Regions from separate parts of the Bacillus sp. FAU20 genome, predicted to be linked through region 2. Evidence: riboswitches for the same ligand, from Rfam matches in the RefSeq annotation. Region 2 holds a riboswitch; the other holds the start of a gene.

Evidence for each region. A riboswitch is a leader RNA that binds a small molecule or an ion and turns the genes downstream of it on or off. The one in region 2 is predicted to bind lysine.
Region 1: it holds a riboswitch for lysine, as region 2 does, so the genes downstream of both, lysA (diaminopimelate decarboxylase) here and AC0OM3_RS10175 (amino acid permease) in region 2, are expected to answer to the same signal.

What each region holds. Positions count from the first base shown of each region.
Region 1 is NZ_JBVYHY010000021.1:722,601-727,007, forward strand. It holds gene AC0OM3_RS17480 (phosphoadenylyl-sulfate reductase) at 1-535, opposite strand, end outside; gene AC0OM3_RS17485 (YezD family protein) at 623-766, opposite strand; SAM riboswitch class I at 840-948, opposite strand; gene lysA (diaminopimelate decarboxylase) at 1,064-2,380, opposite strand; lysine riboswitch at 2,561-2,742, opposite strand; gene AC0OM3_RS17495 (DUF3888 domain-containing protein) at 2,832-3,227, opposite strand; gene AC0OM3_RS17500 (LTA synthase family protein) at 3,482-4,407, shown strand, end outside.
Region 2 is NZ_JBVYHY010000011.1:347,749-352,155, forward strand. It holds partial or broken gene AC0OM3_RS10165 (DNA alkylation repair protein) at 1-569, opposite strand, end outside; gene AC0OM3_RS10170 (iron-sulfur cluster biosynthesis family protein) at 603-908, opposite strand; gene AC0OM3_RS10175 (amino acid permease) at 1,022-2,488, opposite strand; lysine riboswitch at 2,601-2,794, opposite strand; gene AC0OM3_RS10180 (GNAT family N-acetyltransferase) at 3,115-3,564, shown strand; gene AC0OM3_RS10185 (sulfite exporter TauE/SafE family protein) at 3,600-4,407, opposite strand, start outside.

The DNA.
Region 1 (4,407 bases), on a different contig from region 2:
CTTCTTTCCACGTCCAATGAATGAGTGGACAAACTTTAATAGATTGAAAACGATGATCTTGATTTATAAACTTTGTATGCTTACGTGTTTCTGATTGTTCCCTTCTTAAGCCCGATATCCATGCTTTTTCCACGACTAATGATTTTTCTAAAGGTAAAATTTTTCTAATCTTACAACAAAGATTCGGATTGCTCTCCCACAGTTTTTCACCATGCAACTTCGCCTGTTCATCAAGTGTAAGTTCTGGCTGTTTTTCTATAATATTCAATGAAGGAAATCGTTCCCGCACTTTTTGAATTAATTCATACGTTTCTTGAAAATGAACATTTGTATCCAAAAATACAACTTTAGCAGATGGATTTACTTGGTTTATAATGTGCAGCAATACCATACCTTCCACCCCAAAGCTACATGCGTAGACAACCTCATCTTTATATTCTTTATAAGCCCAATTTAATACTGATAACGCGCCTTTTGTTTCATCTTCTTCCGAAAACGAAACAACATTTTCTTCCCACGTTTCATACGTCAACATGTTTTTTCCCCCTGTAAAAGCAAAAAGACGGTTTTAACCTAATGAAAATAGGTTAAAACCGCCTCTAGTTTTTCTAGTCAGCGCTTTTCACTTTAAACGTACTTTTTCACTTTTCTCTAACTGAATTACTTTTCCATCTTGCACAACAATTGTAATTGAACCATATTTCATATCAGCAAGCATCGCTTCAATCTTCTCGGATACTTCATCAAAATGTTCCCGTAAACTCACGCGAACAGCCCCCCCTTTTTATTCATAAAAAAAATCTTTCCCATTTCGAAAAGACTGTTCGGTAATATATTTTACCTTATCTTTCAAAATGGATCCCATTTTGCTGGATTTAGCACCTTGCTTTCTATAAGCAGGTTGCCGAGCTTCTTCGGGCCAGTTCCCTCCGCTTCTCTTGATAAGCTTTGTATTTGTATTTTATCACAATTCTGATTTTTTTCAATCCTAGTTTTCCGATATATTTTAATTATTTTATTTTATAAAAAAGGAATTGCCCATTCGAACAACTCCTTTTCCTATTTAGACAAGCTCTTTAATACGTATGCGATCGTTCCCAATAATATTTTCATATGTTTCGCGTTCCACAACTACTTGCGATGTTCCGCCTTTTGCAAAGACAACGGCTGGTCTTCGAATCCGATTGTAATTATTCGCCATCGAATACCCGTAGGCTCCTGTACAGGAAACTGCTAGTAAATCAGCAGAAGCGACTTTTGGTAAATGAATATCCCAAATCAACATATCTCCACTCTCACAGCATTTCCCAGCAATCGAAACGAGTTCCTCATTCTCATCATTCCCTCGATTCGCTAACATTGCTTCATAACGCGCACTATATAAAGCAGGTCTTAAATTATCTGTCATTCCACCATCGACTGATACATATTTCCGAATACCAGGAATATCTTTCACAGATCCAACTGTATAAATTGTTGTCCCAGCATCACCTACAATGCTACGGCCTGGTTCAATCCATATTTCTGGCAATGGATATTCACATACAGTAAATTGTTCTCTCACTGCACTTGTTACAGCTCGCACATATGTTTCAAGAGTTAATGGTGTATCCGACTCTGTGTAGCGTATTCCAAATCCCCCGCCTACATTTAGCACTTTTACTACATAGTTTGTTTGCTCTCTCACTTCTTCTAAAAATTGGCGAAGAACTTCAATTGCTCGAACAAAACCAGCTGTTTCAAATATTTGCGATCCGATATGTGAATGAATCCCTAGCACATTATAATTTGATTTTTGTAAAGCAAATCCAATTGCCTGCATCGCTTGACCGTTTGAAACGCCAAATCCAAATTTCGAATCATCTTGGCCTGTTGTAATATATTCATGTGTGTGCGCCTCTACTCCAGGCGTTACACGAATTAATATGTTCACAAATTTTCCATGTTGCATCGCTAAATCGTGTAAAACTTCTAATTCAAAGAAATTATCTACGACAAAACAACCAATATTCGCCTGAAGAGCCATCACTATCTCTTCTTCTGTTTTATTATTTCCATGAAAATGAATACGTGATGCTGGAAATCCTGCTTGGAGCGCAGTATATAATTCTCCCCCAGAAACAACGTCTAATGACATATTCTCTTCACGAGCTACTCGGCACATCTCCATGCACAAGAACGCCTTACTTGCATATGCTACTTGATAAGAGAAACCACTTTCTTTAAAAGCACGATGAAACGCTCGGCATTTTCCTCGAATAGACTCTTCATCGTATACATAAAGTGGTGTTCCGTATTGCTTTGCTAGCTGCGTCGTATCGCACCCTCCAATTTCTAAGTGTCCTTGCCCATTAATTCGGCTTGTGCCGTGTAAATACATTTAAATTCCTCCCTTATTTCCTCTAAAACTCATAACCCCAATCTTCTATTCATTGCAGCACGCTTTTAGATAGACAAAAAACGCGCGGAACAATGTTCACACGCGTTTCTTATTAGGAAAAATATATATTGAAAAAATAAACGAGTTGTTATCTCCTCAAAATAAGAAACCGCATCAACATCTCCAAATAGCTCTCCATAAAATAAATCTTATGACAGTACTACATTTATTCAATGCAGTCCCAATATATGAATAAGATGGTTATTCTTATATTTCGGCAATAGTCCCTTTCAACCTATGATCACAGATTCCATTAAATCTCCCATAGCTTACTCTTTCCTATCGCGGCCTCTACCTTTGAGAGTAGATGAGGTAAGTCTATTTAATTTTCAAACATCTAATTGTTGCTATTAACAATACCAAAGGACCATTTTATTTGTCAAACAATTTTTTATATTGTTTTTTTGCAGTTTAGTTTGGTATCGTTTGGTAAGCGCTTTACTGAAATCTTTGTCACTTCCCATTCGCCTTCTTCGTTATTAAATGTAATCGTTACCTTCTCAAATGGTGGAGCAATTTTCCCAGCAACACGTTCATACTTTGTAACTTCAATACTTGCTTGAAATAAATATGTACCGCTATACACTTTTTTCAAACTAATAATTTTAGGACATTGATAAGGTTTCAAACTTCCATATTGTTTTTCAATTGCTTTATTTATTTTTGGAAATAAAACAGAATAAAGTGCATCTTCCATAAGAGGTGGATCATATTGGGCTACCGACACACTCGGTGAAGTAAAAAGTACAACACTACTGCATGCTATAAAACATAATAATTTTCGCATTATAACCTCCGTATTATCACGCGATTCTTTCTGCGTACGATAATTATCATACATAGAAATTCTGTTTTATTGTCTCCCACCACTCTTTTTCTACTCGATTATTATAAAAAAGCCCACAACCTTCTTTTATTTTCGTATAATGATACTCATAGTATAATAATCATAATAACAAAGGACTGTTCGTATATATAAAATGAGTCGTTAAGCAAACTGACTCTCAAGAACTGTCATGCTTTTTAGGAGAGGAGTATATTATGCTACAACATCTGTTTCCAAAACTGCGATTTGCACTCGTTGCAGTCGTTTTACTATGGATTAAAACATATATTGTGTACAAGCTAGCATTTGATATTAAAATTGATAATTTCTTTGAAGAATTCATGCTTTTTATCAATCCACTAGCTGCGTTACTTTTATTTTTCGGCTTAGCTTTACTTGCATCTAAGCACCGAAACCGAATTATAATTGGAATCAGTTTTATACTGTCATTTATTTTATTTGGAAACGCAATGTTTTATGGGTTCTATAACGATTTCGTTACTTTCCCGGTTTTATTCCAAACAAACAATATGGCTGATTTAGGGACAAGTATAAAAGAACTCTTTACGTACAAAACATTACTTTTATTTGCAGATGCAATTATTTTAATGTTTATTTCGCGTAAATTCCCATCATTTGGCGACAAAACACCACTTTCCCGCTCAGAGAAGCGAACTTTCTTTAGCGGTGTAACAGCTTTATTAGCACTACAAATTGTTGTATCAGTTATTTATAAACCACAAATGTTCTCACGCTCATTTGACCGTCAAACTGTCGTGAAGAATTTAGGTTTATACACATATCATCTATTTGATATTACGCTTCAATCCAAGTCTTCAGCTGAGCGTGTATTTGCAAGTGGGGATGGGTTTTCTGAAATTAAAAACTATACAGACTCAAAAGACAAACAAGTTGATAAAAACTTATTTGGAGCTGCAAAAGGTAAAAATGTAATTTTAATTTCAATGGAATCTACACAAAGCTTTGTTATTAATAAAAAAATAAATGGAAAAGAAATTACACCATTTTTAAATGAATTTATTAAGGATAGTTTCTATTTCGATAACTTCTATCATCAAACTGGACAAGGTAAAACTTCTGATGCTGAATTTATCGTTGAAAACTCACTTTATCCGCTAGA
Region 2 (4,407 bases):
CTTTTGGTAAAGTACCATTTTTAATAACTGTTCTTAACCCATGTTTTATAATCCAAGGATTAATAGGATGCTGTTTATCACGTAATTGCTGTAACCATTGAAAAACGAGTTCTTTATCTTCTTTCGTAATATCGTTAATATGATTGGCTACTGATTTTTGGACATATTTAGAAGTATCATTCATTAATGGTTCAAGAAGCTGTAAATTGTACTTAAAGTCACCTTTCAGAGCTCCTATTTTTTTAGCCCAAGGAAGCCTTGGTCTTGTACCTTCAGAAACTAATCTTCTAATGTGGCTGTTTTCGTCATGAATCCACTGTTGTATTTTCTGGTCCTAATGTTTTCAGTAATATATGTATTGCTGCATTAAAATCTTTTTGTAAAGCATTTTGTAATTCATCTGCTATTACTTCAATACGTTGTTTTAACTCTAAACCTTCAACTTTACATGTTACAGAGGTTACAAAGTTTTTTTTAGAGAAATTCGGATCGTATTTACAAATAGAATCAGCTATTTTTTCTGCTAATTCTTCGCTAAATAAAAATTTTAACGGAACATAATTATCCATTTTTTCACCTCGGTGGTCAAATGAAAACAATTTTTATTTTTTAATCGACAATCCATAAACTAACGTCTCACTCGGAGTCGTAATACTAAAACCAGTCGTCTTATAATCAAGCTTCACTGTATCACCAGTGTAGTCTTTCGTGAATGAATCCATTTGTACGATAAGCTCTGCATCTTCATATACAACATCATCTGCGTTATATGTATCCCAAATTAAATCGACATCAACGAAAATACTACAAGAGTTTGTCATTGTCCCTCTAATGCGAATGATCTTTTTGTCTTCACGTTCTAATCTATGTATAGCTGCTTTTGCTTCATCAGTAATACGAATGTTCATAGTATCCCAACCTTTATTTATATTTCCTTTATTATTGCAAAAACAGGAGCAATAGGGAAGCAAAGAGGTTTGCAACAAAAAACGAGCAAACAAATTTGTTTGCTCGTTTCACTTTATTTTAGTTCACATTTATCAAGTGGAATCACTTTTGTTTTTTTCGTAAATTTATATCCTAACCATAGTACTAAGAAGAGTGGTAAACCGATGTAAGAAACGAGTACGCCATTCCAATCGATTGATTCACCCATAAATGCCCCGTAGTTTTGTCCTAAAATTACGATGATACAAAGTGTAAATGCGAAGATTGGACCAAATGGGAACCATTTTGCTCTATATGGTAAGTCATTTAAATCTTTTCCTTGTGCGATATATGCTTTACGGAAACGGTAATGACTAATTGCGATTCCAACCCATGCGATAAAGCCAGACATTCCAGATGCGTTTAATAACCAAATGTATACAACACCGTCACCGAATAAAGAAGCAATGAAAGCAATACTACCAACAATTGACGTTACGATTAACGCGTTAACAGGTACACCGCGGCTATCTAATTTGCCTAAGAATTTTGGTGCTTTTCCTTGGCGAGCTAAATCCCAAAGCATACGAGTTGATGCATACATACCAGAGTTACCAGCAGATAGTACAGCAGTTAAAATAACAGCGTTCATAACAGAAGCAGCAAAGGCAACGCCCGCTTTTTCAAAAATAAGTGTAAATGGACTTACTGTTACATCACTTGCTGCAAGGCTTTCAGTTGTATAAGGAATTAATAAACCGATAACGAGAATCGCAAGGATATAGAATAAAAGAATACGCCAAAAGATCGAACGAATTGCTTTCGGAATATTACGTTCTGGATCAGATGTTTCACCAGCAGCTACTCCTAATAATTCAGTTCCTTGGAAAGAGAAACCAGCTGCCATAAATACACCGATAATTGCCATGATACCGCCGTTAAATGGTGCATCTGCAACAGTGAAGTTTTTGAATCCAACCGTTTCGCCGCCCATAATTCCGAAAATCATCATGAAACCAACAATTAAAAAGATAATAATAGTAACTACTTTAATAAGTGCGAACCAATATTCAGATTCACCAAACCCTTTAACAGATAAGTAGTTTAAAAGGAAAATAATAGCTAAACATAATCCGCTCCAAATAAGAGAAGGGGTATCCGGGAACCAAAATTTCATAATTAATGTTACGGCCGCTAGTTCTGCCGCAATTGTAATTGCCCAGTTATACCAATAGTTCCATCCAAGTGCAAAGCCAAGTGATGGATCAACAAATTTTGTTGCATACGTGCTAAAAGATCCAGTAACAGGCATGTAAGCTGCAAGTTCAGCTAAGCTTGTCATTAAAAAATAAACCATAATTCCAATTGCGGCGTATGCAATTAATGCGCCACCAGGTCCAGCTGTATGGATGACACCACCGCTGGCAAGAAATAGTCCGGTACCAATTGTACCACCGAGAGAAATCATCGTAAGGTGCCTTGATTTTAGACCGCGTCTTAATTCACCTTTTCCTTGTGTAGTTTGCGTTTTAGAGGTAGATTGATTTGTTGCGCTATTCATGTTCAACACTCCTTTTCTTGTAGGTTAGGAAGGAGCGGGGGAGAAAAATACAAAAAACCGCCAAAGGAATTTGGCGGAACGTTTCACAAATAACCACCCCATCATACCCTTCCGTTAAGATAGCACCCCACGTTTACACGGTAATTTTGTAAACGTGACAGTTCTGTTCCTTTCGGAGACAGCCCCAGCTCATATTTCCAGAGAAGAAATATAAACTTCGGCAACTTTTCCTTTCAAACGGAGTCAGCTGACATTCTCTGTGTCTCGTCCGTTTTACTATTAAAAGTCGCAACCTCTACCTCATCGGATTGATGAGGATTTATATATTGCTAAGATTTTTAATATATGGCAATTGTAATGACTTTCTGAATATATTGCAAGATATTTTGTAGGAAAAAATCAAAAAATATCGGTTATTGTATAGGAAACGCTTGCAAAACTCCACCCGAACCAACTATTATGTAGCAATAAGCAAAGAAAAAATTGTTATACAAATGTTTCGCAAAAAATATTGAAAAATCCTTTAAATTAAAAGAAAATTCAGAAAAATATAATTCGACATTCATGATAAGGTCATATTATTTGTTATAATTAGAGTAACGTTTAAGCAAAAAGGGGAAATCAAAATGAAATTAGAAACAGAAAGGCTCTATATAGTGCCGTGTACAGAAGAGAGGATTCAAGTCGCTAACGAGCAAGGATATAATAGCGGTCCGCATATTGTGGGGCATGTAGGGAATATAAAACAAGATGCGGATTTATTATCATGGGGGGCGTGGTATGTTCTTCGGAAAGAAGATGATATCGTTTTAGGTGATATTGGGTTTAAGGGGAAACCAAATGAGAATCAAACAGTAGAAATCGGTTATGGATTTATTGAGAAATATTGGAATCAGGGCTATGCAACAGAAGCTGTAAGAGAACTAATCGATTGGGCTTTCAAAACAGGAGAGGTAGAAACAATAATTGCAGAGACACTCCTAGATAATTATAGTTCGATGCGTGTTTTAGAAAAGTTACATATGAAGAGAGTAAATGCTACAGAAACGATGATTAATTGGAAAATAGAAAAATAAAAAATACCGCTCTAAATTGGGCGGTATTTTTATAGTTATGGTAGCATTTGCTTCTGATCATTCGGATACTCAGCCGTTGATGCGTTAGGCCGATTGGAATGATTTCGAACAGCAATGAGAATAGAAATAATAACGACAAGACCAACTGCAACGTAAGAAAGTGAAATAATAGTTGGATCCACTTTAAATGTAGTAAGCAGTGTACGAATATTTGTGAAGATAATAAGACCGCCAACTAATACGCCAAGTAAATGTGCTGGAACGATGCGAACTAACCATGCAGCAATTGGTGCAGCGACAATACCGCCAAGCATTAACGCAAATACCCAAACCCAGCTTACTTGTTCCCAGCCAAGTGAGATGAAGAAGCCAATTGTTGCAGCGAGTGAAACAGGAAACTCACTCGTATCTACAGATCCGATAACTTTTCTCGCTTCATTTCCTCTTGCTAAAAGTACAGGTGTCGTAATCGGACCCCAGCCACCACCACCAGTTGAATCAACGAATCCAGCGAATAAGCCAAGCGGCACAAGTTGTTTTGCAGACATACGTTTTTTTGAAGCAACAATTTGTTTTTGAATGATGAATCGTAATAAAATATAAACCCCTAAAGTAAATAAAAATACAGAAATGTACGGTTTAATGACATCACCAGGTAAATTGCTTAAAAAACATGCCCCAACAAATGCGCCAATTGCTCCTGGCAATGTAAGCCTGGAAACTGTATATTTATCAACATTTCCAAATTTGATATGAGATGCACCAGAAGCCGCGGTTGTAACGACTTCAGCTAAATGAACAGATGCGGAAGCGACAGCTGGTGCAATACCAAACATTAATAAT